2 linked regions of the Methylomagnum ishizawai genome follow. The protein of the gene in region 2 interacts with the protein of the main gene of each other region in a pairwise test. Links are inferred from orthologs where the notes say so. Each region holds a gene or a part of one and is shown on either strand. Other genes may lie near its edges. The genes, in order: ftsZ and rlmN.

What was found.
Region 1: the proteins of rlmN (region 2) and ftsZ interact in binary tests that used the Escherichia coli proteins (3 or more experiments, as listed by UniProt). The link is inferred for Methylomagnum ishizawai from one-to-one orthologs.

Annotation. Positions count from the first base shown.
Region 1 is NZ_AP019783.1:708,265-722,906, forward strand. What follows is about bases 10,498-13,272. They hold ftsZ (cell division protein FtsZ), read right to left. Parts: upstream 12,571-13,272; coding sequence 11,425-12,570; downstream 10,498-11,424. Other genes in these bases: lpxC (UDP-3-O-acyl-N-acetylglucosamine deacetylase), read right to left, coding at 10,498-11,254; ftsA (cell division protein FtsA), read right to left, coding at 12,600-13,272. Also shown: K5658_RS03125 (FAD-linked oxidase C-terminal domain-containing protein), read right to left, coding at 1-334; K5658_RS03130 (rhomboid family intramembrane serine protease), read right to left, coding at 430-1,152; K5658_RS03135 (hypothetical protein), read right to left, coding at 1,183-2,070; K5658_RS03140 (hypothetical protein), read right to left, coding at 2,257-2,409; K5658_RS03145 (hemerythrin domain-containing protein), read left to right, coding at 2,890-3,387; K5658_RS03150 (DUF7986 domain-containing protein), read left to right, coding at 3,779-4,492; topA (type I DNA topoisomerase), read left to right, coding at 4,479-6,422; blaOXA (class D beta-lactamase), read right to left, coding at 6,432-7,214; K5658_RS03165 (cyclase family protein), read right to left, coding at 7,249-8,061; K5658_RS03170 (dicarboxylate/amino acid:cation symporter), read right to left, coding at 8,083-9,381; K5658_RS03175 (ParA family protein), read right to left, coding at 9,479-10,261; more of lpxC, read right to left, coding at 10,340-10,497; more of ftsA, read right to left, coding at 13,273-13,835; K5658_RS03195 (cell division protein FtsQ/DivIB), read right to left, coding at 13,885-14,637. UniProt on the Escherichia coli protein: Essential cell division protein that forms a contractile ring structure (Z ring) at the future cell division site. The regulation of the ring assembly controls the timing and the location of cell division.
Region 2 is NZ_AP019783.1:412,147-427,012, forward strand. What follows is about bases 130-3,128. They hold rlmN (dual-specificity RNA methyltransferase RlmN), read right to left. Parts: upstream 2,189-3,128; coding sequence 1,070-2,188; downstream 130-1,069. Other genes in these bases: hisS (histidine--tRNA ligase), read right to left, coding at 130-271; pilW (type IV pilus biogenesis/stability protein PilW), read right to left, coding at 327-1,073; ndk (nucleoside-diphosphate kinase), read right to left, coding at 2,163-2,594; K5658_RS01805 (HesB/IscA family protein), read right to left, coding at 2,703-3,026; K5658_RS01810 (cysteine desulfurase family protein), read right to left, coding at 3,107-3,128. In the rest of the region: more of hisS, read right to left, coding at 1-129; more of K5658_RS01810, read right to left, coding at 3,129-4,231; Fe-S cluster assembly transcriptional regulator IscR, read right to left, coding at 4,244-4,729; K5658_RS01820 (hydantoinase B/oxoprolinase family protein), read left to right, coding at 4,853-8,473; K5658_RS01825 (glycosyltransferase family 2 protein), read left to right, coding at 8,470-9,609; K5658_RS01830 (LOG family protein), read left to right, coding at 9,627-10,226; gmk (guanylate kinase), read right to left, coding at 10,221-10,841; K5658_RS01840 (TonB-dependent receptor), read left to right, coding at 11,230-13,287; K5658_RS01845 (ZIP family metal transporter), read left to right, coding at 13,291-14,073; K5658_RS01850 (DUF1826 domain-containing protein), read left to right, coding at 14,094-14,765; K5658_RS01855 (CobW family GTP-binding protein), read left to right, coding at 14,809-14,866.

The sequences.
Region 1 (14,642 bases), 310 kb from region 2 along the record:
GGATGCGGGTGAATTTGGCGAGGCTGAGCAGCACGCCATTTTCGACCGGCAGGGCCCCGCCCGACAGGCCCGTGCCCGCGCCCCGCGCCACCACCGGCACGCCGTGTTCCCGGCACAGGCGCAGCACGGCCAGCACTTGTTCCACGGTCTCGGGCAGGACCACCAACCAGGGCACGACCCGGTAGGCCGACAGCCCGTCGCATTCATAGGGCCGGAGGTCTTCGGGTTCGGAGAGTACGGCGTCTTCCGGGAAATGGGGCCGCAGCCGATCGAGGAAGCGGGCGCGGTCGGTGTGGTGGGAGATGCGCTCGGCGGGATGGGGTTGGTAGCTCATGGGCGGGTTCGTCGGGTTTGGGCGCGGGCGCGCGTAAGGCGCCGCAAGGCTAACAGAACGCGGCGTGGGCGCGATGGTTGGCGGAAGATGCTTCGCTATTCCGCCCTGCGTTCCCAGCGGGTGAAGGGCGAATCTTCCGGCTCGTCGCGCTCCGGCAGCAGGAACAGCCGGTACAACAACATCCCGGCGCTGAAGCCGCCCAAATGTCCCCACCACGCCACGTCGGCGATGTGATCGCCCGCGGCGGCGGGCGTGGTGATTTTATAGAACTGGATGATGACCCATACCCCCAGGAAGGCGATGGCCGGCACCCGCACGAACAAGGGCAGGAAGAGCACCCAAATCACGATGCGGGCATAGGGGAACAGGAAGAAATAAGCCCCCATCACCCCGGCCAATGCCCCGGAAGCCCCCAAGGTCGGCACCAGGGATTGCGGGTTGAAATGCACATGCAAGCCGCCCGCGACCAAGCCGCACAAGAGATAGAACGCCAGGAAGCGTACCCCGCCCATGCGGTCCTCGACATTGTCGCCGAAAATCCACAGCATCCACATATTCGTCACGATATGCAGCCAACTGCCGTGCATGAAGATGGAAGTCACGAACGGCGTGTAATCCCCCGCCGGGAAACCGGCCTTGCCCGCCCATTCCGGGAAGGTATAGCGGGCCGGCACCAGGCCATGCAGGTAGTTGAAATAGTTATGGGCTTCCAGCGGCAACCACTCGCTGTAGGCGAACACCAGGAAATTCACCAGGATCAAACCCCAAGTGACCCAGGGCGTATACCGCAGGGGGATCGTATCGCGGTAGGGAATCATGCGGGGCGGCTCCTTGATGGCGGGATGGGTTCAGGTTTGGGGTGGGGCGGGTTGCTGGGCGCGGAAATCGACGAAGGCGTCGATGGCACCCACCAAGGCCAGCCCCGACAGCGCGAATTGCGGCCAATACACCAGCACGATGTAGACCGGCAAGGCCCAGCCCCGGTTCATGCCACGCACTTCGATCACCCCATGGATCACGGCCAGCCCGACGAAGAAATACAGCATCATCGCCGCCATGAACAAATCGGCCAGCAACACCGGGCTGAAATAGCCCGAGAGCCAGATCAGGGCGACGGTCGCGAGCAAGGCCAGGCGCGGCAGGCGCAGCCGCCGGAATTCCGGGCCGAAGCCGCCGGGGTGATACACCAAGGATTGCAGCCAGCGGGCGAACAAGAGGCCGAGCATCAGGCTGAGCCCGTACAGCACGGCCAGGAGGCCGTTCATGATGCGCAAGGTGTCGTTTTCCTCGAAACCCTTGACGGTCGCGCCCGGCACCGCCGCCACGGCGCGGTGCAGCCAAGCCTTCCAGAACGCGACCACGTCCCCGGTCGCGAGGTGCATTCCCAGGATGAACAAGCCCACCCAAACGCCCACCACCAGGAGGGCCGCGCCTTGGGATTCGCTGCGGCGCAGGGTTTCGGCGGCGATGAGCGAGGGCGGCCACAGCGCGAACACCAAGGGGAAATCCAAGCCGGGCCGCGAGCCGAGCCAGAACCAGCCGCCCGCGACCACCAGCCCCGCGCCCAGCATGACCAGGGCGGCGGGTAGCCAGCCCTGGCGGAGGGCGTACAAACCCAGCGCCGCCGCCGAGATCAGGGCGAAGGGTGGGATTTTCAAGGCCAGGATGCCGAACAGGCCCGCGACCAGCACGGCGGACAGCGGGTGGCGCAGGATGAAGTGGGCGAAGGGATGCATGGGACGGGTTTCCGGGAGGATGGTGGAGGGGAAATCTAGCGTATTGAGGTGGGGGGTGGATAGGGGGCTTTGGATTGACGCCTTGGCCGGGGGGCGTCGTAATTCCGGGACCGCATCCGTAGGCGATCGACCATGCCGGCCTTGAGTCTTGAAATCCCTGCGGAGACCGCCGATATCTTGACCCAATTAGGCCTCGAACAGCGGTGCTTGCTCGGATCGACTCTGGTATCCCAGATGACTGGCTTGCTGGCGTCCATGTCGCGGACGGTTCTCCGCGACATCCAACCAGGACGGCGCGTTGTCGGCGATGGAATCCAATACGTCCTCGCTGTCGGCCAAGATAACCTTGAGTGCCTTGGCCGGGTCTTCGGTCGGATACGCTTTTTCCCATAGGTGGCGATGGCGATATCGAAGGCCGTGAACTTGAGCTTGCCCGATGCGCCCAGGCTCTTGCGGAGTTGCGACAAGCCGTGGGCCGGTTTGCGGAAATCCACGACCTCCAGGTCGAGATAGCCCCACACCGCCCGCCGGGGCGGCCGTATTGGGAGCGGGGTAGTTAGGGCGTTTCCGGTTTGGGTGTAGGCTCGGTCGTAGGGTGGGCATGTACTCATGCCCACCGCTTCCGGGCGGTCCCGGTGGGCACGGAATACGCGCCCACCCTACAGATAACGTGAAAATGCTCCAGCGCCCCAAATGCTCCAAATGGGCAGGCAAGATGGAATGTTCCCGACAGGCGAACCGGACCGGGAACCTCGGACTTGCGCGGCTCACTAACCCTCCGAGAATGCCGGATTTCCCGGCATTGACATGGAGGACGGTATGACTCAGGCAAAACAGGGATCGAAACAAACCCACGGGCTCGACGCCATCGCTCTGCTGAAGGAGGACCATACGCGGGTTAAAAACCTCTTCGAGCAATTCGAGGCGATGTCCGGGGGCGATGAAGAAGCCGCCGCCAAGGACGGACTCGTGAAGCGGATCTGTGCCGAATTGATGCGGCATGCCCAGGTCGAGGAGGAAGTCTTCTATCCGGCGGTACGCAAGGCCATCGATGACGACAAGATGATGGACGAGGCGGAGGTCGAACATGCCAGCGCCGAGGATTTGATTATCCAACTCGAGAGCATGGAACCCGGAGACGACCAATATGACGCCAAGGTGATGGTACTCCGCGAAATGATCGAACACCACGTCGCCGAGGAAGAGGAAGAGATGTTTCCGAAAGCGGTGAAGGCCAAGGTGGATACCGCCGCCCTGGGCGAGGCGCTATCCCAGCGCAAGCAGGCGTTGCGGGAGGAGATGGCGGAGTCCGCCTAGCGACCCAGCCGCGCCGAATCGATAGCCAACCCGTAGCCCGGATTGCGTTTAACGCCATCCGGGTTACGCGGAAGGTGGCAGTTTAAAGCGGTGGTGCTGGAAGCCGGAGCCGCATCCATGCGCGAATGCCAGCCGTGGGCTTCTGGATTCCATCCGTAGGCGGATAAAGGCCAAGCGCGGATGGATCGATGGCGGCACCGATCAATCCATCCCGCATTGGCAGGGCTGTGTTCCAGGTTTGGATGGAATTCATCCAAGCCTCGATCCCGCCAGCCCAGACCCGGTGTCGGAGCGCCACACATGACCCTGTGGATTGCAACGCTGCCCGGCCAGCTCCCGCCACTTCAAGGTAAAATCCCCGCCCCGACCCCCAACCCCCGGCGAACCCACCATGAAATGGCTGTTTTCTTTCGTTTTCGGCAAGCAAGCCGCCCGCGACGACGACCTGATCGACCGCTACAAGGATATCCGCAAAGCCGCACTCCAACTCAACACAGCCCTCGCCAAGGAAGTGCCCAAGGCGGCGGTCCCGGAGTGCGGCAAGAAACTCGGCCTGGTCAAGGCCGGCACCTTGATCCTCAACAACGACGATGAAATCGCTATCCTCTACGACTACTGCTTCCATCATTACCGCCGCGCCGACAAGACCGTCCTCGACCGCTACCGCGAACAACACCCGCCCGCGCCCGGTTCCACCGAGGCCGCGTTGTTGGAGGCGATGGGCCGTTCCCGTTATTCCTTGTTCCGGGTGGAAGAAATCCAGCACCAGCGCCGGGGCGCGACCCTGTGCGACCTTTTGGGCGGCGAGCGCTTCGATTTGATCGATATCGCCTTGAGCGAAACCGCCGAGCCGGGCTTGATCGTGGCCGGGCGCTTGCTGGTTTTTCCTAGATTCGCCATGTCCTCCGGCACCTTGATCCCGGTCGCCGAGCCCGTGTACGCGGACAAGATGCGCCCGGTGGTCCGCAAATATCTCCCCGATGAAACCGCCGCCCGCCCGGCGTTCTCGGAAGCGCAGGCGGCTTCCTTCGAGGCCCAGATCATCCGCATCGCGCTGCGGGAAGGCGGCGAGGACAATATGTTCTACACCGATGCCGAACATTGACCGGCTGCTCATCGTCGAGAGTCCCACCAAGACCCGCAAAATCCGCAGCCTCCTGGGACCGGGTTGGACGGTCGAAGCCAGTTTCGGCCATATCCGCGACCTGCCCGAGCGCGAAATGGGCCTGGAGCCCCCCGATTTCAAACCGCGCTACGTGGTGTTGGACCGCGCCAAGCCCCAGGTGCAAAAGCTCAAGGCGCTGGCGAAAACCGCCCGCGAGGTCTATCTCGCCACCGACCCCGACCGCGAAGGCGAGGCCATCGCCTGGCATATCCAGATGGCCGTCGGCCTGAGAAACCCGGCGCGGGTCACTTTCCATGAAATCACCGAGAAGGCGGTACGGGCGGCGGTCCAGGCACCGCGCAAGATCGACCTGAACTTGGTCGCGGCCCAGGAAACCCGGCGCTCGCTGGATCGTTTGGTGGGATATCTGGTGTCGCCGGAATTGTGCCGCCGCATGGCGTCGCGGCTGTCGGCGGGGCGGGTGCAATCGCCGGCCTTGCGCCTGGTGGTGGACCGCGAGCGCGAGATCGAGCATTTCAAGCCCATCACCCATTACGGTGTGACCCTATATTTCGAGGGGCCGCACGGCGATTGGCGGGCGCATTGGCTGCCCAAACCGCTGTTGCCGGAAGGTCAGGAGTATTGGACCGATCTGGCTTTCGCCCAGCGCGTCGCCGCAATCCGCGCGGTGAAGGTGGTCGGCTTCAAGGATGGCGAGCGCCGCGCCGAACCGCCCGCACCCTTCACCACCTCCACCCTGCAACAAGCCGCCTCGGCCAAGCTCAACCTCAACCCCAAGAAGACCATGGATGTGGCGCAAGCCTTGTTCGAGCAGGGCTTGATCACCTATATGCGTACCGACAGCCCCAATCTCTCGGACGAGGCCATCCGTGATATCCGCGCCTACGGCCAGAAACAACAATTGCCGCTGGCCCCCGCGCCGCGCCGCTGGCAGGCCAAAGCCTCGGCCCAGGAAGCCCACGAAGCCATCCGTCCCACCCATATCGAACACCGCGCCGCCGGGGGCGATGCCAGCGAACGGGCTTTATATCAACTGATTTGGGAACGGGCCGTGGCCTCGCAATTGGCGGCGGCGGTCTATGACGTGCGGCAGGTGGTGTTGGAATCGGTGGAGCCACTCGACGGCAAGACGATCCGCTTCGGCGGCAAGGGCGAAAAGCTCAAGTCCGCCGGTTGGCTGGCGCTGGCGGGCGGGGATGCCGCCGACGAGCTGGAAGCCGAGAACCGCGACAACCCGATCCCGGTCCTCAAGCCCGGCGACGCGCTGACCGCCAAGGATGGGAAGTTGGTCCAGAAGCAGACCGAGCCGCCCAGGCGCTACACCCAGGCCGGTCTGGTCAAGGCGCTGGAACGCCTCGGGATCGGGCGGCCCTCGACCTATGCCGCCATCATGGAAGGCTTGGTGCGGCGCGGCTATGTGGTGTTGAAGGGGAAGATCATGCATCCCACCGACATCGGCAAGGCCGTGGTGGATATGCTCAAGCCCTCGTTCCGCTTCCTGGAATACGATTTCACCGCCCGCATGGAGGACCAGTTGGACGAGATCGCCCGTGGCGAGCGCCAATACCGCAGCGTGGTCGCGGCCACCTACGACATCCTGCGCCAGGAGATCGGCGCGTTGCCGCCGTCGGAAGGCGCGGCGCGGCGTTCCGGTGCGCCGAAAGCGCAAGTGGACGCCACCGCCCCGGCCCGCGCCTGCCCCGAGTGTGGCAAGCCGATGCGGCGGATCAATGGGCGCAATGGCTGGTTCTGGGGTTGTTCGGGTTATGCGGCGGGGTGCCGGGCGACCTTGCCGGATGAGGCGGCGGCGCGTGAGGGTGGGGACGCGCCCGCCGTGCCCAAGCGGCGGCGGCCTGGGAAACGGGCCGAATCCGCGCCCAAGCGCAAGCCGTCCGGCCCGCGCCAGTGAGCCGGGGATTCAGCCGGGATTCTTCAAAATACCCTTCGCCGCCAAAGCCTCGCGGGTGATTTGCTGGCGCAAGGGGAAATCCTGTTTCCCGTGGATGTCCATATTGAGGGCGAACAACCAGACCTCGCCCGGCACCTCGACATAGCCCACATACCAGCCCACTTCGGGTTTCGTCCGAGCCACCCAGCCGGTTTTGGCGTACAGTTTGAAACCTGGGGTGGCTTCCCCCAGCATGATTTGCCGCAAACCTTCATAAGCCGCCGCGCCGAAAGGCAGGCGACGCCGATAGGCTTTTTTCAGGAAGGCGATTTGCTCCAGCGGGCTGATTTGCAAGGAGCCGTCCAGCCAGAATGTGGTGGTCTCGAACGGCGCTTGTAAATGTCCATAATCCATCCGGCGCAGATAATCGCGGTATTGATCCGCGCCCACCCGCCGCGCCAGTTCCTGATAACACCAGACGCAGGAGGATTTGAACGCGCTGGCCAGGGTTTGATCGCGGTTACAATCCGGGACGTCATAGGTCTGCCCGTTCCACTTGAAAACATCGTCCGGCCCGGCAATCGCTTTTGCTTCCAGCGCGATCAGGGTATTGGGGATTTTGAAGGTCGAGGCCGGGGAAAACCGGCGTTCCGCCCGGACAGCATTATGGAGATAGGTTTTTCCACTGTTCAGGGCGGAGAGGACGAGGGTTCCATTGGCGTCGTGCCGGGTGAAAATCCTGGCGATTTGCCGGTCTTCGGCGTTCGCCGCCAGGGAAAATAGCAGGAATAGGAGGGATAGGATTTTTTTCATCTTTCGAGCTGGAAGGATGGGGGGAATTCCGCGATTATGGCGCAGGGTCCACGAGAGCCAAAATCCGTACCGGAAACCCCGTTCCATGCTCCACGTTCGGCCAAACCACCAGCGCCACCGCCCCGGCTTCCGGTACCGCGTCCAGATGGGCCAATAACTCGACCTGATAATGGTTGGTGCCTAAAATATAGCTTTCCAGCGAATAATCATCCTTGGAAGTCGAAAGCCCCGGATCGGTATCCGTGGTTTCATGGCCGGAGGCGGTGATCTTGCGGGTTTCGTAGAGGTATTTCAGGGGTTCCAGCGACCAGCCCGGATAATGTTTGACGCCCTGGGCGTCGGCGTTCAGCATCTTGGCCTGGTCCGGCCAGCGCTTGGACCAGTCGGTGCGCAGGGCGACGAAACTCCCTGGGGGAATCGGCCCGTGGCGGTGTTCCCAAGCGAGGATATCGGCCAGTTTTACGGTGTAATCGGGATTGGCCGCGACTTGCCGATGCACGTCGATCACCACCAGGGGCATCAGCATTTCGCCGGCGGGGATGGCGTCCAGCATCCGCAATTGGGCGAAGAAATGGCCGGGCGGGTCGATATGGGTGCCCCATTGGCCGACATGGCAGTATTGTTCGGCCTTGAAACCGGCCTGGGGATAGTCGTATAGCGTGGTGCGGGTGGCGGGCGGGAAGCCGGGCCAATGCGGAATATCGACCGCGAGCGGATGGGAAAGGTCGACGATCCGGCGGGCTTGCAGGGTGTCGAGGAGGCTGGGGGCGCAGGCGCTCAGCGCGAGGCCGCACAGGCCCAGCGCCAGGCGGCGGAATAGGTCGGTGGGGCTGGTTTTGGCTGTCATGGCGTTGGCAGCATCCCGGTTTTATCCGTCCCGGCCCGGGCGGCGGCGCTCCCAGGCGTCGAGCAGGATCGCCACCAGCATATCGCTGAGGACGTTCACGCCCGAGCGTATCCTCGCGATGATCCAATCCACCGGGGCGATCAAGGGGATGGCGGCGGCGACCACGGCTTCCGGCAGCCCCGCCGCGCTCAGCACCAGGGGCAGCACGATCAGGCCCGCTTCCGGGATGCCCGCGATGCCCGCCCCGGCCATCAGGGCCGAGAACACGATCACCGCCTGTTGTTCCAGGCCCAGCGCGTAGCCCATGGCCTGGGCCAGGAACAGCGCGGCCATGGCTTCGTACAGGGTCACGCCGTCGTTGTTGAGGTTGGTGCCGGCGCAGGCGGCGAGCCGGGCCGAGCGGGCCGAGACGCCCATGGTGTCGAGGCAGCGCAGGGTGATGGGGATGGTGGCGAGGCTGCTATTGGTCGAAAGCCCGGTCAGCACCGCGTCGGCCCCTTGTTTGAGATAGACCTGGGGCGGCTTGCCCCCGGCCAGCCAGGCCATCAGCGGATAATAGACCAGCGCGTGCAGGCACAGCCCCAGACTGATGATGCCGAGGAAACCGGCCAGTTGCGCGAAGATGCCGACCCCGGCCTTGCCCACCACCTGCGCCACCAGCCCGAACACCGCGTAGGGCACCCATTCCACCACCCAGCCCAGCGCCTTCACCAGGATTTGGTAGACCGCGGCAATCAGGTTTTCCAGCGGGCGGATATCGGCGACATCGGTTTCGCCCTGGCGTTCCTTCAGCCAGCGCAGGGCCGCGCCGAACAACAGGGCGATCAACACCACCGAAATCACATTGTTGCTGACCAGGGGTTCGACCAGGCTTTGCGGGATGTAGCCCGAGAGGTTCTTGAGCGGGTCGAGCGTGGCGTCCGCCGCCGCCTTGGCCTTGTCGGGGGCGCTGGGGACCTGGGCCGTGAGTTGTTCCATATGGCCCTGCCAAGCCCGGCCCGGCTCGAAAGTGTTCATCAAACCCAGGCCGATGGCGAAGGCCACCGAGACATTGACCAGGCAGATGCCGACCAGCCGCGCGCCGCTCTTGGCGGTGATGGGCGCGTGGGTGAAGGCGTCGAGGATGGCGAACAGGATCAAGGGCACGGCCAGCGCCTTGAGCAGGCGGATGACCAGGAGGCCGAGCTGGCCCAGTTGGTTGGTGTCCAGCCCCCACAGGAAGGGCCGGGTGCCGCTCCAGGCCCCGAGCGAAATGCCCAGCGCGACCGCGATCACGACGCGCAGGGAGAGTGGCAGCGGCCAAAGCGGGTTGCGTTGCATGGAAAGGCTCCAGGGGTTGATCGGGCGGGGGATTTGGGGTTCGCTTCCCTGGAGTGCGTGGCCCGGATTCCGTTTCGGTCCATCCGGGCCGGGGGGATCAAGCCTGCTTCTTGTGGATTTCCTTGTGCAGCGCTTTGAATTCCTTGGTCAATTTATGATCCGGGGCGTAATGGATCAAGGGCCGGGATTCGCTGTGGGACTCCCGCACCTTGACCGAGGGCGAGAGCTTGGTCTTCAGCACCGGCTGGCCCTCGGACAACAGGGCGTTGACCATCTGCCGGGGCAGGGTGGCGCGGCCTTGGTATTGGTTGGCGATGATGCCCTCGATTTGGAGGCCGTTGTTGTGGTCGGCTTTGATCTCGGCGATGGCGGCCAACAAGGTGTAGAGGGCGTCGCGGGAGAATTGGTCGCAATCGAACGGGATCAGGCAGGCATGGCTGGCGATCAGGGCCGAGCGGCTGAAAAAGTTCAGGATCGGCGGCGTGTCGATATAGACGCGCTCGTAGCCTTGGAGTTGGTCCAGCGCCTCGCGCAGCTTGTAGATTTTGTAGCGCGATTCCAGGCGGCCTTGCAGGGGTTCCATTTCCGGGTGCGAGGGCAGCACGTAGAGGTTGGGGAAGGGCGTGGCGTGGATGTTGTCGTCCAGTCCTTCCTGGCCCTTGCTGAACGGATTGAGGCTCAGGGTTTCCTTGAAGAAATGCGCCAGGGTGGCGTCGGGGTCGGGCACCTTGTCGCCGAGCAGGTAATGGGTGGAATTGCCCTGGATGTCCATGTCGATGACCAGCGTTTTCTTGCCTTCGGCGGCGCTGATGGCGGCGAGGTTACAGGTGATCGTGGACTTACCCACCCCCCCTTTCTGATTGAAAATGACCCTGCGCATGGTGGTTTCTTATGGAATAGCTGTGTTGTAAGCGTCGGGGCGGGCGGCCTGGGCCGTCCCGCCGGGAATCACAGGCGGTCAGCGCGCCCCTTGGGCGAGCCGCATGAAGTAGATCGGCAGCACTTCGTCGTCGTTGAAAGTGACCGCTTCCCAGGCGTCGGTTTGCAGCAGGAGTTCCCGCAGCAATTGGTTGTTGAGGCCGTGGCCGGATTTGTGGCCGGTGAACGAGCCGATCAGGCTATGGCCCAGCAAATATAAATCGCCGATGGCGTCGAGAATCTTGTGCTTGACGAATTCGTCCGCGTAGCGAAGACCGTCTTCGTTAAGCACACGATAATTGTCCACCACCACGGCGTTGTCCATGCTGCCGCCCAGGGCCAGGCGGCGCTTCCTGAGCGCTTCGATGTCGCGCATGAAGCCGAAGGTGCGCGCCCGGCTGACTTCCTTGACGAACGAGGTCGAGGAGAAGTCGATGCTGGCGGTCTGGGTGTCCTTGAGGAAGGCGGGATGGTCGAAGTCGATGGTGAAAGTCACCTTGAAGCCGTCGTAGGGCTCGAAGCAGGCCCATTTGTCGCCGTCCTCGACCCGCACCGCCTTCTTGATGCGGATGAAGCGCTTGGGCGAGCTCTGCTCCTCGACCCCGGCGGACTGGATCAGGAAGACGAAGGGACCGGCGCTGCCGTCCATGATCGGCACTTCCGGGGCGCTGACATCGACGTAGGCGTTGTCGATGCCGAGGCCCGCCAGCGCCGACAACAGATGCTCGACCGTGGAGATTTTCACGCCGTCCTTGACCAGGGTGGTGGACAGCGTGGTTTCGCCGACGTTCTGGGGCCGGGCCTCGATCACCACCGGCTCGGGCAGGTCCACCCGGCGGAACACGATCCCGGTGTTGGCCGCCGCCGGGCGCAGGGTGAGATAAACCTTTTCGCCGGTATGCAAACCCACGCCGGTCGCTCTGATGACATTCTTCAGTGTTCTTTGCCTGATCATCCGGTTCACCTATTGGAAATATTGGATGGAGTCCGCGTGGGTTAGGCCACCCACGGGGAGGAAGCTGCACGGCCCGTGCCACATCCGGGCCGGAAAGATAAGGACCGTGCAAGGGGGGAATGGGCGGCGGGTCCTGGCCACCCATCCTGGAAGCGGGGGAAAGCGTCGCCTCAGTCGGCTTGGCGGCGCAGGAAGGCCGGGATGTCCAGATATTCCAGGTCCATATCCTTCTTGGTCTCGGTGCGCCCTTCGGATTTGGCCTCCTTGCGGAACTTGGCCGGGCGTTCGTAGGTACCGTAATCGACCTCGCCGGAGGTATTGCGCACCAGTTTGATCGGGGCTTCGACCGCTTGGCGCTGGCTGGAAAGGCCGGTCGCCACCACGGTCACGCGCACTTCGTCCTCCAAGGTCGGGTCGATGGCGGTGCCGATCACCACCACGGCCTCGTCGGAGGCGAATTCGCGCACGGTGTCGCCCACCTCGCCGAACTCGCCGATGGAGAGGTCTTGGCAGGCGGTGATGTTGACCAGGACGCCGCGGGCGCCGTTGAGGCTGATGTCTTCCAGCAGCGGGCTGGCGATGGCCTTTTCGGCGGCTTCGCGGGCGCGGTGGTCGCCCGCGCCGATGCCGGTGCCCATCATGGCGATGCCCATTTCCGACATGACCGTGCGCACGTCGGCGAAGTCCACGTTGATGAGGCCGGGCCGGGTGATGAGGTCGGCGATGCCCTGCACCGCGCCCAGCAGCACGTCGTTGGCGGCGGCGAAGGCGCTGATGAGGCTCACGTCCTTGCCCAGCACCGAGAGCAGCTTTTCGTTCGGGATGGTGATGAGCGAGTCCACGAACTGGCTGAGTTCATCGATGCCCTTTTCCGCGAGGTCGCGGCGCTTCTTGCCCTCGAACGGGAAGGGCTTGGTGACCACGGCCACGGTCAGGATGCCGGCTTCCTTGGCGATCTCGGCGATGACCGGGGCCGCGCCGGTGCCGGTGCCGCCGCCCATGCCGGCGGTGATGAACACCATGTCCGCGCCTTCCAGCACTTCCATGATGCGGTCCCTATCGTCGAGCGCGGCCTGGCGGCCGATTTCGGGGTTGGCCCCCGCGCCGAGGCCCTTGGTCAGGGCGTTGCCGAGCTGGATCACCGAGCGGGCCTTGATGCTCTTGAGCGCCTGGGCGTCGGTGTTGGCGCAGATGAAATCCACGCCCTCGATGCTGCTGTTGACCATATGGTTGACGGCGTTGCCGCCGCCGCCACCGATGCCGATCACCTTGATGACGGCGCTCTGGCTGTAAGAATCCACGAGTTCGAATTTCATTGTTTCAACCCCACCGTAACTGTCTGTAGTCAAAAATTGCCCGTAAACCATTGTTTCATGCGTGCCCACAATCCCTTGAGGCCGGTGCCCACGGCGATGTGCGGCTCGCTCTGGGCATGTTGCTGCTTACCGAATAGCAAAAGACCGACGCCGGTGGCGTAGATCGGATTGCGTACCACTTCGTTGAGTCCGGTCACGTATTGCGGAATGCCGAGACGGACGGGCATATGGAAGATTTCCTCCGCGAGTTCCACCAAGCCCTCCACCTTGGAACTGCCGCCGCTCAGGACGATCCCGGCGGCGATCAGGTCCTCGAAGCCGCTGCGGCGCAACTCCGCTTGCACCAACAGCAGCAGTTCCTCGTAGCGCGGTTCCACGATCTCCGCCAAATTCAACCGCGAAATCTGCCTGACGGGCCGGTCGCCGATGCTGGGCACCTCGATGGTGTCCTCCAGCTTGGCGAGCTGGGTCAGGGCGCAGGCCTGTTTGATCTTGATTTCCTCGGCGAACTGGGTCGGCGTCCTGAGCGCCACCGCAATATCGTTGGTCACTTGGTCGCCCGCGATGGGGATGACCGCCGTATGCCGGATCGCGCCGTGGGTGAACACCGCCATGTCGGTGGTGCCGCCGCCGATATCGACCAGGCAGACGCCCAAATCCTTCTCGTCCTCGGTCAGCACCGCCGCGCAGGAGGCGAGTTGTTCGAGGATGATGTCCTCGACTTCCAGCCCGCAGCGGCGGATGCATTTGACGATGTTCTGCGCCGCGCTCACCGCGCCGGTCACGATATGCACCCGCGCTTCCAGGCGGATGCCCGACATGCCGATGGGTTCCTTGATGCCTTCCTGCCGGTCGATGACGAATTCCTGGGGCAGGATGTGCAAAATCTTCTGGTCGGCGGGGATGGCGACGGCGCGGGCGGAGTCGATCACCCGGTCCACGTCGCTCTGCACCACTTCCTTGTCCTTGATGGCGACGATGCCATGCGAATTCATGCTGCTGATATGGCTGCCCGCGATGCCGGCGTAGACCGAGTGGATGCGGCAACCCGCCATCAGTTCGGCTTCCTCGACCGCCCGTTGGATCGATTGCACGGTGGTTTCCAGGTTCACCACCACGCCTTTCTTGAGGCCGCGGGAAGGGTGGCTGCCGATGCCGATCACTTCGATATCGCCGTCCTCGCCGATCTCGCCGACGATGCAGGCGACCTTCGAGGTGCCGATATCCAAGCCCACAATCAGGTTGCGATCCGATTTCCTAGCCATTGAATCGTTATTTTATCCGTTTGGGTCAGTCGAAATTCCGGTCCGGGGTTCAAGTATCCGTGGGGGCTTGTTCCAGCGCCCCGCCGGCGGGATTATCGGCGGGCGGCGGCTCCGGTTCCAAGGGTTTCCAGATCACCGAGAAACCGTTGGGATAACGCAAATCCAATTTCTGGATGGCCGCGATCCGGTCCTCCCCCAACCGCGGCAGCAGGGATAGCGTGCGTTCCAGGGCCGCCAAGGGGTCTTGGTGGCCGAACACGATCTCCACGCCGTTCTCCAATTGCGCCACCCAGGCCCGGCGTTTGCTCAGGCTCAGGGTGACGATGCGTAGCTGGCGTCGTTCCAGCTTGGCGTTGAGCGCCCGCAAGGTGCCCAACACCAGTTTTTCCTGGCCTTCCGGGCCGGACAGCAGTGGTAGATGTTGGTAATCCGCCACGCTCGGCGGGGTGAAGCGCTCGCCCCGGTCGTTGAGCAGGCTGTTCCGGTCCCAGCGGGCGATGGGTTTTTGTTCCTCGATCCGCACCACCAAGGTATCGGGCCATAGCCGCTCCACCCGCACCCTATCCACCCAGGCGAAGGTTTTGGCCTCCGTTTCGATCCGTTCCATATCGGTCGAGAAATACCCGCTGTGGGTATAGGGGGCCAGGGTTTGCTCGAAGGCGTCCATATCCAGGTTCCAGATCGAGCCTTCCACCCGCACATACCGCATGGGCAGATAGGTTTCCAACCGGTTTTGGCTCAGTTTGGCGGCGGCCATCACCAGCGCGGCCATACTCCCCAGCGCCACCAACAGCCGGATCACGGGAA
Region 2 (14,866 bases):
CCCGCAGGCAACCCGCCGTGCCTTCCGGGCGCAGGGTCAGGGAATCGCCGTTGCGGTCCTCGAAGGTATACATTTCCTTCTCGACGATATCGGTCACTTCGCCGATGGAACGCTTGAACAACTCGGTCTTTTCCACCAGCGGCATGCGGATTTCGCGGTAGCCATAGGCCGCCATGACCCGGCGCAGGACCGCCTCGACATGGTGCCAGCGCGGCGTTTGGTCCGGGAGGATATCGTGCATCCCGCGGATCGCCTGGATGTTTTCAGCCATTGATACTCCTGATGAAGATTCGCCCCGGCGGGACCGGGGCGGCGGATGCTCGGGGCTATTTGCCGCCGGGGAAGCGCTGCCTGAGCGTGGTGGCGTATTCCTGGGCGGTTTCCTCGTTGCCCAGCGCGGTTTCGATTTCGATGCCGAGCTTGAGGGCTTCGGGATTGGGACCGGCGGCGGCGAAATAGCGTTCCAGGAAGGCCCGTGCCGACATGAGTTGGCGGTTCTCGCGGCTCAGTTTCGCCATTTCCAGCAAGCTGGGCGGGAAGTTGGGCGCGGCGTCCAAAGCCTGCCGCAAATAGCCTTCGGCCTCGGCTTTCTTGCCCGCTTTGCGGGCGCAGATGCCGGCATTGGTCAGCGCCACCCAGGGTTGGTCGTACAGCTTGTTGCCGATGATCTGGTCGAATTGCTCGAAAGCGTCCTGGGTCTTGCCCCGGTTGCACAGGAAGCGCCCGTAATTGTTGCGCGCCCCGTAATTATCGGGCTTGAGCGACAGCGCCTTCTTGAAACTGGTGTCGGCGTTGGGGTAGTCGTCGATACGCTCGTAGAGGACGCCGATGGAGTTATACGCCTCGCTGTTGTCGTCGTCCAAGTCGATGGCCCGCTTCATATCCTGCAAGGCGACTTCGTAGCTGCCCGCTTCCATGTATTTCACGCCTTTTTCGACGTAAATCTTGGAAGCCTCTTGCGGGCTGTATTTGGCGGGCGCGGGTTGCGGCAAGGTTTGGATGGTTTGCGGACTCGACGAACAGGCTCCGAGCAAGCTTGCGAAAACCCAGACGGTCGAGCGGCGGACGTTCATGGCGCGGCGGTGGCGACCTGGTGCAGGCGGATTTGCCTGCGGGTGCGGTCGTTGACCTTGCCCACCAACTGCCCACAGGCCGCGTCGATATCGTCGCCGCGGGTCTTGCGGGTGGTGGTGATGAGTCCCGCCTGTTGCAGGATTTCGCTGAACCTCTTGAGGTTTTCCGGGGTGGAACAGCAGTAGTCGGTGCCGGGGAAGGGATTGAACGGGATCAGGTTCACCTTCGAGGGCACATGGCTGAGCAGGCGCACCAGCGCCTTGGCATGGGCCGGGGTGTCGTTGATGCCATCCAGCATGACGTATTCGAAAGTCACCTTGCGGCGGCCATCCTGGCCGATATAGCGCTTGCAGGCGGCCAGCAATTCCCGGATCGGGTATTTGCGGTTGATCGGCACCAGCACATCGCGCAGTTCGTCGTGCGGCGCGTGCAGGGACACGGCGAGGCTGATATCGGTGACTTCGGCCAGCCGGTCCAGCGCGGGCACCACGCCGGAGGTGCTGAGCGTCACCCGCCGCTTCGATAGCCCATAGGTGAAATCGTCCAGCATCAACGAGATGGCGGACACCACGTTGTTGAAGTTGAGCAGGGGTTCGCCCATGCCCATCAGCACCACGTTGGTGATGCGGCCTTCGCCCAATTCGCGCTGCGCGGTCCAGACCTGGCCGATGATCTCGGCCACGCTCAGATTGCGGTTGAAGCCTTGCTTGGCCGTGGAGCAGAACGAGCATTCCAGGGCGCAGCCGACTTGCGAAGAGACGCACAGGGTGCCGCGGCCTTCCTCCGGGATGAACACGGTTTCCACCCGGTTCTGGGCGTCGGTTTGCAGCACCCATTTGCAGGTGCCGTCGGCGGATTTCTGCGCCAGGACGATTTCGGGGGCGCGGATTTCGCAAGTGTCGGCCAACTTGGCGCGGAATACCTTGCTGAGGTTGGTCATCGACGCGAAGTCGTCGACCCCGCGTTGATGGATCCATTGCAGCAACTGCGAAGCCCGGAACGGTTTCTCGCCGATCCCGGCGCAGAAGGCTTCCATGGCCTTCCGGTCGAGACCGAGCAGGTTGGTGGTTCCGGGTGCTTCGCCGGGATTAACGGGTGCGGGGGCAGAGTTCATTCGGCTGGAAGAAGTAAGCGATTTCCTGCGCCGCCGTTTCCGGGCTGTCGGAGCCATGCACGGCGTTCTCGTCGATGCTGACGGCGAAGTCGGCGCGGATAGTGCCGGGGGCGGCGTCCTTGGGGTTGGTGGCACCCATGATTTCGCGGTTCTTGAGGATGGCGTCCTCGCCTTCGAGGACTTGGACCATCACCGGGCCGGAGATCATGAAGCCGACCAGATCATTGAAAAAGCCGCGCTCGCGGTGGACGGCGTAGAAGCCCTCGGCCTGTTCGCGGCTGAGGTGCAGCATCTTGGCCGCCACGATCTTGAGTCCGGCCTGCTCGAAGCGGCTGTAGATCGCGCCGATCACGTTCTTGGCGACAGCGTCGGGCTTGATGATGGAAATGGTGCGTTCGACCGCCATGGAATCTCCTGGGTTCTCTGTTGTGAAGCTGGAAGGCCCGCCCGCCACGAGGCGGGGAAAAGCTGCGGATTTTACTGGAATTATGTGCGGGAAGTAAGAAAACCCGCGTCAGACCGCGAAACTTTCGCCACAGCCGCAGGTGGCCTTGATATTGGGGTTGTGGAATTTGAAGGCTTCGCTGATGCCTTCGCGGCGGAAATCGATTTCGACGCCGTCCAGGTAGGCGAGGTCGCCTTGTTTGACCACGACCTTGGCCCCGTGCTGCTCGAACACCGCGTCGTCGGCCTCGACGGCGTCGGCGTAATCGACCACGTAGGCGAAGCCGGTGCAGCCGGCGGGCTTCACGCCCAGCCGGAGCCCTAGCCCGGCGCCGCGTTTCGCCAATTGCTTGGAGACCTGGGCCGCGGCGGGTTCGGTGAGTATGATGGACATGGTGGGGAATCCTCTGGGTGGGGATGGAATGTGTCGGGCTGTGTGCTTAGACGGGGGTTCCGCCAGTTTATCACGAGGTTTCAGCCGCGTAGGGTGCAGGCCAATGATCGCAAAACCGCCAGGAAGCGCTCGATATCGGCTTCGGTGTTGTCCTGGCCCAGGCTGGCGCGGATAGCCCCCTTGGCTAAATCCGCCGGAATGCCCATGGCGGTCAAGACCGGGCTGGGCTCGCCGCCACCGCTGGCGCAGGCCGAACCGCTGGAGACCGCGATGCCCTGGCGGTCCAGGTTCATCACCAGGGTTTCGCCGTCCAAGCCTTCGAGGGCGAATTGCACGGTATTGGGCAGGCGTGCGGCCCGTTCGGCGAAAATCTTGATTCCGGGCAGTTCGCGCAAGCCCGCTTCCAGGTATTGGCGTAGGCGGAGTAGCAGGGCGCTACGGGCTTCCAGTTCGGCCAGCGCCAGTTCCGCCGCCTGGCCGAAGCCGACGATCGCCGCCACGTTCTCGGTGCCGCCGCGCTGGTCGCGCTCTTGTCCGCCGCCGTGCAGCAGGGGTTCGAGCGGCACCGAGCGGTCCACCACCAAGGCACCGACGCCCTTGGGACCATAGAGCTTATGCGCCGATAAGCTAAGCAAATGCGCCCCGCTGCGCTTGAAATCCAGCGGAATCTTTCCCGCCGCCTGCACCGCGTCGCAGTGCAGGAAGCCGCCGCGTTCGGCCACCCACGCCGCCAGCGGGCCGATGGCGTGGATCACGCCGGTTTCGTTGTTGGCGAGCATCAGGGAGGCGAAGCGGAAGCTATCGAACGGGAGCGAATCCAGATCGGCGGTATCGGGTTGTCCATCGCGGTCCACCGGCAGGGTCGCCACCCGCCAGCCCAGTTGTTCCAGGAAGCGCAAGGGTTCGCTGACGGAGGGATGTTCGGTGGCACCGGCCACGGCGAGGCCGTGCGGCAGGCCGAAGGCCAGGCCTTTCAGCGCGAGGTTGTTGGCCTCGGTGCCGCCGCTGGTGAAGATGACTTCGGCAGGATCGGCCCCGACCAGGGCCGCGACTTGTTGGCGGGCGGTGTCGATGGCGCTACGGCTCAGGCGTCCGAGCTTATACAGTCCGGACGGATTGCCATAGAAAGCCTGGAGATAAGGCCGCATCGCCTCCAACACCCGCCCGTCCAGCGGGGTGGTGGCGTTGTGGTCCAGATAGACCATGGTCTTTGGGGATCACATCATGAGGTCGCGTTGCAGCGGTATGTCCAAGCCGAAGGTGGCGGCTTGCTTGTCCTGGCGTTCGGCGACCTGGCGGACGTTCTTGCGTTGCAGGACATCTTGCAGGCTGATGGAATCCAAGTATTGGCGGATTTGGTCGCTGAGGCCCATCCACAGATCGTGGGTCAGGCAGGGCTGGCTGTTCTGGCAGTTGCCCTTGCCGCCGCAGCGGGTGGAATCGATGGTCTCGTCCACGGCGGCGATGATATCGGCGATGCTGATCTGGCCGGCGTCGCGGCTCAGTTGGTAGCCGCCGCCCGGACCCCGGACGCCCTCCACCATGCCGGCCCGGCGCAGGCGTGCGAACAACTGTTCCAGATAGGACAGCGAGATATGCTGTCGCTTGGCGATGTCGGTCAATGTCACCGGCCTTTTTTCGCTATGATAGGCAAGATCAAGCAAGGCGGTGACCGCATAGCGGCCTTTGGTGGTTAAGCGCACGGTGTGGCTCCCTGGAATTCACACGGATAGCATGTAAATTGTAGGGTTACATATCCTAGCAAAAGAGTCAACTATTTCGCCCGCCGCCGGGATTTCCCGCCGTTTCCTCCCCCTTCCATTCCTATGACGACTTGGCAATTCTGGATTGATCGTGGTGGCACCTTCACCGACATCGTGGCCCGCCGTCCCGATGGCGTTTTGCTGACGCATAAGCTGCTGTCCGACCATCCCGAGCGCTATGCCGATGCCGCCTTGCAAGGCATCCGCGATATTCTGGGGCTGGCTTCCACCGCGCCCTTGGCGGGGATCGAAGCCGTCAAGATGGGCACCACGGTCGGCACCAACGCCCTGTTGGAGCGCAAGGGCGAACCCACGGCGCTCGCCATCACCCAAGGCTTCGCCGATGTGTTGCGGATCGGTTATCAGAACCGGCCCGATATTTTCGCCCTGGACATTCGCCGTCACGCGCCTTTATATGGAAAAGTGGTGGAAATCGAAGGCCGCCACGATGCCGGGGGCCGCGAACTCGCGCCGCTGAATCTGGAAGCCGCCGAGCGGGATTTGCGTGCCGCCTACGACGCGGGCTACCGCGCCCTGGCCGTGGTGCTGATGCACGCTTGGCGGGTGCCCGATCACGAACTGGCGCTCGAAGCCCTGGCCCGCCGCATCGGGTTCACCCAGGTTTCGCTGTCGCATCGGGTTAGTCCGGGGCTGAGGCTGGTCGGGCGCGGCGATACCACGGTGGTGGATGCTTATTTATCGCCGGTGCTGCGCCGCTATGTCGAGCGGGTAACGGGTGGCTTGGTCGGCGGCGATGCCGCGCCCCGGTTGTTGTTCATGCAATCGAACGGCGGCTTGGTCGAGTCCGGGCATTTCCAAGGCAAGGACAGCATTTTGTCGGGTCCGGCGGGCGGCATCGTCGGGGCGGTGGCGACGGCGGGGGCGGCGGGTTTCGGCAAGATCGTCACCTTCGACATGGGCGGCACTTCCACCGATGTGGCCCATTATGCCGGTGAATTGGAACGCGCCCTGGAAACCGAACTGGCCGGGGCGCGGCTGCGCGTGCCCATCCTGCATATCCATACGGTGGCGGCGGGGGGCGGTTCCATCCTAAGTTATGACGGGCTGAGTTTCCGGGTGGGACCGGAATCCGCCGGGGCCAATCCCGGCCCGGCCTGTTACCGGCGCGGCGGGCCGTTGTGCGTGACTGATGCCAATGTCAGGTTGGGCAAGCTCCGCCCGGAATTCTTCCCCCAGGTGTTCGGCCCCGCGGGCGATTTGCCCTTGGATGTCGCCAGCGTCGAGCGCGGTTTCGCCGAATTGGCGGCGGCGGTACAGGCCGCGACGGGCCGGGACGCGACGCCGGAAGCGGTGGCCGAGGGTTTCATCGAAGTCGCCGCCACCAATATGGCCGCCGCCATCAAGCGGATTTCGGTGCAGCGCGGCTACGATCTGGCCGATTACACCCTGTGCTGTTTCGGCGCGGCGGGCGGTCAGCACGCTTGCCGGGTGGCGGATCGCTTGGGCATCGCCCGGATTTTGCTGCATCCCCTGGCCGGGGTGTTGTCGGCCTATGGCATGGGCTTGGCCGATTACCGGGTTTTGAAGGAGCAAGCCGTGGTGGCGGTATTGGACGAGGCTTTGATGGAGCGCTTGGCGGCCCTGCTCGCCGACCTCGAAAGCGCCGGGCGGCGGGAATTGGCCGGGCAAGCCGTCGCGCCGGAACGGATCCAGGCCCGGCCCCGGCTGATGTTGCGCTACGAAGGCACGGAGACCACGTTCCCGGTGGCTTTCGGCGAACTGGCCGGGCTGGAACAGGATTTCGAGGCGCAGCACCGGCAGCGCTTCGGCTTTGTCTACCCGGACAAGCGCTTGCTGGTCGAAACCGCCGTGGTGGAAGTCATCGGTTTGAATCCGCGCCCGGATAGCGTGGTCGCCTTGCCCGCAGCGGGTTCTTCCCCGCCCGCGCCCATCGCCCGTGTGCCCATGTATTCCGGCGACCGCCACCACGATACGCCGGTGTTCCGGCGCGAGCATTTAGCGGCGGGCACCCGGCTGATCGGCCCGGTCCTCTTGATCGAGTCGACCGCCACCACGGTCATCGAACCGGGCTGGTGCGGGGAAATCACCTCGCGCGGCGATTTGGTCCTGACCCGCGCCGTGGCCTTGGCGCAGGAATCCGCCGGGGACGCCGGGGTCGATCCGGCCCGGCTGGAAATCTTCAACCGCCAGTTCATGTCCATCGCCGAGGAAATGGGCTACACCCTGCAAAACACCGCCCATTCGGTGAACATCAAGGAACGGCTGGATTTTTCCTGCGCCCTGTTCGATGGCGCGGGCGATTTGGTGGCGAACGCGCCGCATATCCCGGTGCATCTCGGTTCCATGGGCGGCAGCGTGCGGGCCTTGATCGAAAACCACGGCCACGAACTGCGCCCCGGCGAGGCTTGGCTCCTCAATTCGCCCTACCACGGCGGCACCCATCTCCCCGATATCACCGTCGTCACCCCGCTGTTCGACGAAGCGGGCCGCTCCATCCTGTTCTATCTGGCCTCGCGTGGCCATCACGCCGATGTGGGCGGCAGCACGCCGGGTTCCATGCCGCCTTTTTCCCGGAGCATCGACCAGGAAGGCGCGTTGAGTCCGGGCCTCAGGCTCGTCGAAGCCGGGCGGATGCGCGAGGACGCCGTGCGGGCTTGGCTGGCCGATGGCCCTTATCCCGCCCGCAACCCGGAACAAAACCTCGCCGACCTCCGCGCCCAGGTCGCCGCCAATGCCAAAGGGGCCGAGGGTTTGCGGCGCTTGATCGGGCGCTATTCATTGCCCACGGTGCGGGCCTACATGGGCCATGTGCAGGACCATGCCGAAGCGGCGGTGCGGCGGGCCATCGAGCGGCTGACCGATGGCGAATTCGCGGTCGAGATGGATTCGGGGGCGGTGATCCGGGTGGCGGTCGCTATCGACCGGGAACGGCGGGCGGCGCGGATCGATTTCACCGGCACCTCGCCCCAACAGCCCGACAACCTCAACGCGCCCGCCGCCGTGTGCCAAGCCGCCGTGCTGTATGTGTTCCGCACCCTGGTCCGCGAGGATATCCCGCTCAACGCCGGTTGCCTGCGTCCCTTGGAAATCATCATCCCTGCGGGGTCCTTGCTGAATCCGCGCCCGCCCGCCGCCGTGGCCGCGGGCAATGTCGAGACTTCCCAGCAGATTTGCGACGCGCTGTACGGGGCTTTGGGCGTGCTGGCGGCCTCGCAGGGCGGCATGAACAACTTCACCTTCGGCAACGCCCGCCACCAGTATTACGAGACCGTGTGCGGCGGGGCGGGCGCGGGCCGGGGTTTCGACGGCGCGGATGCCGTGCAGACCCATATGACCAATTCCCGTATCACCGACCCCGAAATGCTGGAATGGCGCTTCCCGGTGCGGCTGGAAAGCTTCGCCATCCGCCGGGGCAGCGGTGGCGCGGGGACTTGGCGCGGCGGCGATGGCGTGGCGCGCCGCATTAGGTTCCTGGAACCCATGACCGCCGCCATCTTGTCGGGACGCCGCCATCACGCGCCGTTCGGGCTCAAGGGCGGGGCGGCGGGTGCCAAGGGATGCAATAACGTGGTGCGCCAGGATGGCACCGTCGAGGCACTGGATTTCCGGGCCGAGGTGGCGATGGCGGCGGGCGATGTGTTCGTGGTCGAAACGCCGGGCGGTGGAGGCTATGGCCCTGCGGACACCGGGCCTGGGCCGTGAACACAAATAGCGCGATCCTGGTCGCGGCGGTGCGCAACGAAGGGCCGTGGCTGCTGGAATGGATCCTCTACCACAAGCTCATCGGCTTCGATGACATCTTGATTTTTTCCAACGACAACGACGACCACGGCGATATCCTGCTCGACCGGCTCGCCGCCTTGGGTTTGATCCGGCATGTTTCCACCACCGACCATATCCCCGAGGACCAATCGCCCCAGGAATTCGCCTACCAATCGGCCATGCGTTCCGATTATGTCCGCTCGTTCCGCTGGGTATGCGTGTTGGATGCCGATGAATTCCTGTGTTTCAAGCGCCATGCGCGGCTACCCGATTTTTTGAGGGACCATGAGTGGTGTTCGGTGATTTATATCAACTGGTTTCTTATGGGTTCCGGCCATCGCTTCCGGCGCGGGCCGGAACCGGTGATCCAGCGTTTCACCAAGGGTATCGCCAACCCGTTTATAAAAACCCTCGCCAAAACCCAGGTCATTGCGGGCTGGAAAGACCCCCATCTACCCGAACTCCGGGTGGAAAATACCGTATTTACCCGGCAGGTTCCCGCCCATGGAAATTCCGGGGAGGCCGCGCCCCATTATATTTACCAGCCGGATAGGGCCATCGTCCAGGTGAATCATTATGTGGTGAAATCCCTGGAGGAATTCCTGATTAAGCGGGGACGCGCTAGGGGGGCTGCCAGTATCGGCGGTATCCGGCGCGGGGCGGTGGAATCCCAGCGCGATCTCCTGTTTTTCGTCGCCCATGATTGGAACGGCATCGAGGATACCACGCTGGCCGGGCGCTACGGCACCTTGGTGGGCGAAGCCATGCGTGGATTCGTGGAGCGATTCCAAATCGGCGACATACTGCGCGGCATCGAAACCCGGTATGTCGAAAAAGTCCGGCAGGCCATCGCCGCCGCCGGAATCGATCCTGGGATACCCTGTGGCCAAACCTCGCCATCCGCCTTGATCCTCAAGCGGGAATTGGGCGATCAAGTGGACGATGGGTTATTGGCCTGCTTCGACGGCGACTGGTATCTCCGGCGCTATCCAGATGTCGCGGCGGCTTATATCCATCCCCTATTGCATTATGTGCTATATGGTCGCCAGGAAGGCCGTGAATGGCGGTCCTTATAATCGACGGGAGCGATGTCATGCGAAGAGTTTGCGTTTTCTGCGGCTCCCGGTCGGGGGCGCGGCCCGGATACCAGGAAATGGCCGGACAACTGGGCCGCCTACTGGCCGGGCGCGGCGTGGAACTGGTCTATGGCGGCGGCAATATCGGCCTGATGGGCGTGGTGGCGGATGCCTGCCTCGCGGCGGGCGGCGGCGTGATCGGGGTGATCCCCCGGTCCCTGGTCGGGCGCGAGGTCGCGGGCCGGGCGGTGGAACATGTCGGCCTGACCCGGCTGGAAGTGGTGGATTCCATGCACGCCCGCAAGGCGCGGATGGCGGAATTGGCCGAGGGTTTCATCGCCTTGCCCGGCGGCTTCGGCACCTTCGAGGAATTGTTCGAAATCCTCACCTGGGCGCAGCTCGGATTCCACCGGAAGCCCGTCGGCCTGCTGAACGTGGCGGACTATTACCGGCCCTTGCTGGCGCTGTGCGACCAGGCGGTGGCGGAGGATTTCCTCCGCGCCGATGACCGGGGCTTGTTGCTGGACCGGGCCGAGCCTTCGGCCTTGCTCGAAGCCCTGGCGGCGTACCGGCCCGTGGCGGTGGAGCCGTGGCTACACGAGGAGCGGGAGCTATGAAGCCTTCAGCAAGTCGGCGATCAAGCCCCGGTGCTTCTCGGCCTGTCGCGCCCTCCGCATCCGGTGGGCGATGACGATGGCGCGTAGTTCCCGCAAGGCCACGGCGAAATCGTCGTTCACCACCAGATAATCGTATTCCCCATAGTGGGACATTTCGGAAATCGCGTCGCCCATCCGGCGGGCGATGGTGGCGGGATCGTCCTGGCCGCGCCCGGTGAGGCGCTGTTCCAAGGCCGCGAGCGACGGCGGCAGGATGAAGACCGAGACGCTGTCCGGCAGCAGGGTCCGCACCTGCCGGGCGCCTTGCCAATCGATTTCCAGCAACACATCCCCGCCTTGCTCCAAGGCCGCTTCCACCGTGGCGCGGGCCGTGCCGTAATGGTTGTCGAACACGCGGGCATGTTCCAGGAATTCACCCGCCGCGATCATGCGCTCGAATTCGGCCCGCTCCACGAAGCGATAATCCCGCCCGTCCTTCTCGCCGGGCCGCGGTGCCCGCGTGGTGTGCGATACCGAGACGGTGAAGCCGTCCATCCCCTTGCGCAGCGCCTTCACCAAGCTGGTTTTGCCCGCCCCCGAAGGCGCGGATACCACGAACAGCGTACCCTTGCACATTGCCATACCCGTATCTTGTGGATTGTGAAGGTTGCGGATTATCGCATAGCGGGGCGGTGCCGCCGTGGGGGAAGGGAAAAAGCCCGGCTTAACGAGGGATGTGGGGGGAGGGGTTAAGCCGGGACGACGGGAGCGTCTGTCCGTCAAAAAACATGGCCCGCGACTCCAAGCAAAGATGGTGCCAGCATCACGGAGCAAAGCGGGGCCGGAAATTCAAGGGCTTGGCGTGTCGTCTCCGTGGATGGGGCCGGGATCGGCGTATATCCACCTGGGTGTTGGTGCATAGGCCCCGTATGACAGCGGGCTTGCGGTATCCCGGATTCTTCCGTAAGCTGGATTTATGTGATGTTATCACAATGCCTCCAGCCGCCTACGGAAGACCGCCATCATGCACCGCGCCCTTGCCCCATTCACCCTTTCCGCCTTGATTCCCCTGGCCCACGCCGAGGAGGCCGCCCAGCCTTTGGAGGAAGTCGTCGTCAGCGCCCCCTTGGAGCAAAAGCTGTCCGAGGTCGCCCGGCCCGCCACCGTGCTGACGGGCGACGAACTGGATTTGAAAGTGGGCTCCACCATCGGCGAAACCCTCAAGAGCGAAGCCGGCGTCACCAGCCAGTCGTTCGGTCCCGGTGTCGGCACCCCGGTGATCCGGGGCCAGAGCGGTCCCAGGGTCCGGGTGATGAGCAACAGCCTCGGCAATGGCGACGTGGCCCAGCTCAGCCCCGACCACGCCAACAGCATCGAACCGGTGCTGGCCGACCGGATCGAGGTCTTGCGCGGGCCCGCGACCCTGCTCTATGGCAGCGGGGCCATCGGCGGCGTCGTCAACATCCTCGACAACCGCGTCCCGGAACGGCGGGCGGAACAGCCGGTTTCCGGCGTGTTCGAGCAGCGCTATAACTCGGTGTCCGACCAGAGCATCAGCAATCTCAAGCTGGAGGGCGGGCAAGACCTGTTCGCCTTCCATCTCGACGGCTTCTACCGCGACGGCGGCAACCTGCATATCGGCGGCCCGGCCATCGCCGAGAACGCCGCCCGCCAGAGCGACGCCGCCTTGCAGGGCGTGGATATCCAGAATTCCGAGGGCGTCATCCCCAACACCAGCGCCCGGGCCAAGGGCGGCACGGTGGGGTTTTCGCTGGTGGGGGAACAGGGGTTCGCCGGGGCCTCGATCAACTACCTGGGCAACAACTACGGCATTCCGCCGGATGGCGCGGGCGGTCCCGACACCCGCATCAACATGAAGCAGACCCGCTACGACTTCAAAAGCGAACTCAAAAACCCGCTGGCCGCCGTCGAGGCGTTGCGCCTCCGCTTCGCCCATGTCGATTACACCCACACCGAACTGAGCGGGGGCGAGGCCGCCACCCTGTTCAACAACCAGACCTACGAGGGACGGTTGGAACTGGCCCACGCGCCCATCGGGCCGGTGAAGGGCGTGCTGGGTTTCCAGGCGGTGTCCAGCGATTTCAGCGCGATCTCGATGGAAGACCCGGTGCCCCTGGTGCCGAATTCCCAAATCCAGAACTACGGGGCCTTCGCGGTCGAGTCGTTCGCCTACGGGCCGGGCACCTATGAACTGGGGCTCCGGGGCGAATCGGCCTCGGTGTCGCCACAGGGCGGGCCGAACCGCGATTACGCGCCGATCAGCGCCTCCGGTTCCGGGCAGTGGAAGATCAATGAAGCCCACGCGGTCAGCTTCGCCGTGACCCGTTCCCAACGCGCCCCCCAGGTGCAGGAGTTGTTCTCGCACGGCATCCACGACGCCACCCACAGCTATGAAAGCGGCGACCCCAACCTCAAGCTGGAAACCTCCTACAACCTCGACCTGGGCTACCGCTTCAAGGCGTCGTGGATGAGCGCCGAACTGAACCTGTTCCAGAACTGGGTGAACGATTACATCTACCAGCAACAGACCGGCGGCGTGTTCAACGACGATCTGGGCGTTTTCCAGGCCAGTTGTTCCTCGCCCGGCGCGTGTTTCCCGGTGGTGCAGAGCGCCCAGGCCGACGCCACCTTCAAGGGCTACGAGGCCAAGGCCACCTTCCCCTTGATGGAAAACCGCTATGGGATGGTCGATTTGACCTTGTTCAGCGATTTCACCCGCGGCGAGTTCGTCGCGGGCGGCGATGTGCCGAGGATGCCGCCGCTGCGCTATGGCTTCCAGGTCGATTACGCCTACGACGACCATTGGTCGTCCAACCTGCGCCTGACCCGTGGCGAGAAGCAGGACCATCCGGGGGCCAACGACACCGAGACCAATGGCTATGTGCTGTTGAATCTGGCCGTGCAATACGAGGTCCAGGCGTTCGAGGGAGCCAAGCTGCGGGTGTTCGCCCAGGGCAACAACCTGCTGGACGACAACCTCCGCAACTCGACTTCGTATCTCCGCAATTTCGCGCCCGAGCCGGGGCGCGGGGCGGAATTGGGCGTGCGGGTGAGCTACTGAGCCATGGTGGCCGGGATCGAATCCAGCCTCTACGCCCTGGCCGCCGGTCTCGTGGTCAGCCTGATGGCCTTCTCCGGTGCCTTCGTGCTGTGGCTGCCGCCCGAGCGCTTGCGGCGCTGGGTGCCCAACCTGGTGGCGCTGGCGGTGGGGGTGTTGCTGGGCGATGCCTTCATCCACCTGATTCCCGACGCCGTAGCCCGGCAGGGCGATGTGGGCGGGGTCTGCCTCGCGGTGCTGGGCGGCTTGTTCCTGTTTTTCGTGCTGGAAAAATGGGTGCGTTGGCGGCACGACCACGCGCCCGCCGAGGGGCCGGAAGTCGACAGCGCGCAGCCCATGGCCCGCATGAACCTGATCGGCGACGCCGTGCATAACTTCATCGACGGCATCCTCATCGCGGGCAGCTTCTGGGCCGATCCCTGGATCGGCGCGACCACCACCCTTGCCATCGTCGCCCACGAGATTCCCCAGGAGATCGGCGACGTGGGCGCTTTGATCCAGGGCGGCTACCGGCCCGCCGAGGCCATCCGCTACAACTTCTATTGCTCCCTGACCGTATTGCCCGGCATCGCTGCCACCCTGTTGCTCGGCCATTACGCCGAGGCTTCGCTGGCCCTGCTGCTGCCGATGGCGGCGGGCGGGTTCATCTATATCGCCGCTTCCGATTTCATCCCCGCCCTGCATGAACCCGCCGCCGATACCGGCTGGGGGCAAGTGCCCGCCTTCGCCCTGGGCGTGGGTTTCATGCAGTCGGTGGTGGTCCTCGAACCCTTGATCGCCACCCATTGATTCCCCCGCAGGAGATTCCCATGGCCAGCGCCGCCCCTTTGTCCGCCCCCATGGCATGGCCCCAGGCCATCGAAACCGCCCAGCCCGCCGATCTGGCCTTGATCTACCGGCCCGAGGTGAACCTGTGCGTGCTGCGCCGCCCGGTCGCGTCCGGCCTGGAAGGCTTCGTGGCGCGGCTGTTGTCCGGCCCTTGGCGCTTCGAGCGCGAACTGCGGATCGGGACGGAAGCCCCGTCGTTCCAATCCTTGCTGCCGGAAGAAGTCCTCGCCCTGCCCGGTGCCGGGGCGTGGCTGGCCGATGTCGGGTTTCTGGTGGAACTGTTCCGCGATTTGTTCGAGCCGGAAGGGCTGGGCCTGCGGCTCAGGGTTTTGGAAACGGCCATGTGTCCGCGTTTCCATGTGGATCATGTACCGGTGCGCTTGGTGTGTACCTATGGCGGCCTCGGCACCGAATGGCTGCCCGATGCCGCCGCCGACCGCGGCAAGCTGGGCCAGGGCGCTTGCGGCCAGCCGGACGAGGTTTCCGGCTTGGTCCTCGACCCTGGATCGGTGCGGACCCTGCCGGCCTATGCCATCGGCCTGCTCAAGGGCAACCGCTGGGAAGGCGGCGAAGGCCGGGGCGTCGTCCACCGTTCGCCCACGCCGACCCCGCAACAGCCGCGCCGTCTGCTGTTGACCCTGGACCCGCTGTGAAGCGGATTTCCCTCTCTCCGAACCGCCTGCCCAGGAGCAAGCCATGACCGACACCGCCCCCATTCCCGTGACCCTCCTCACCGGCTTCCTCGGCGCGGGCA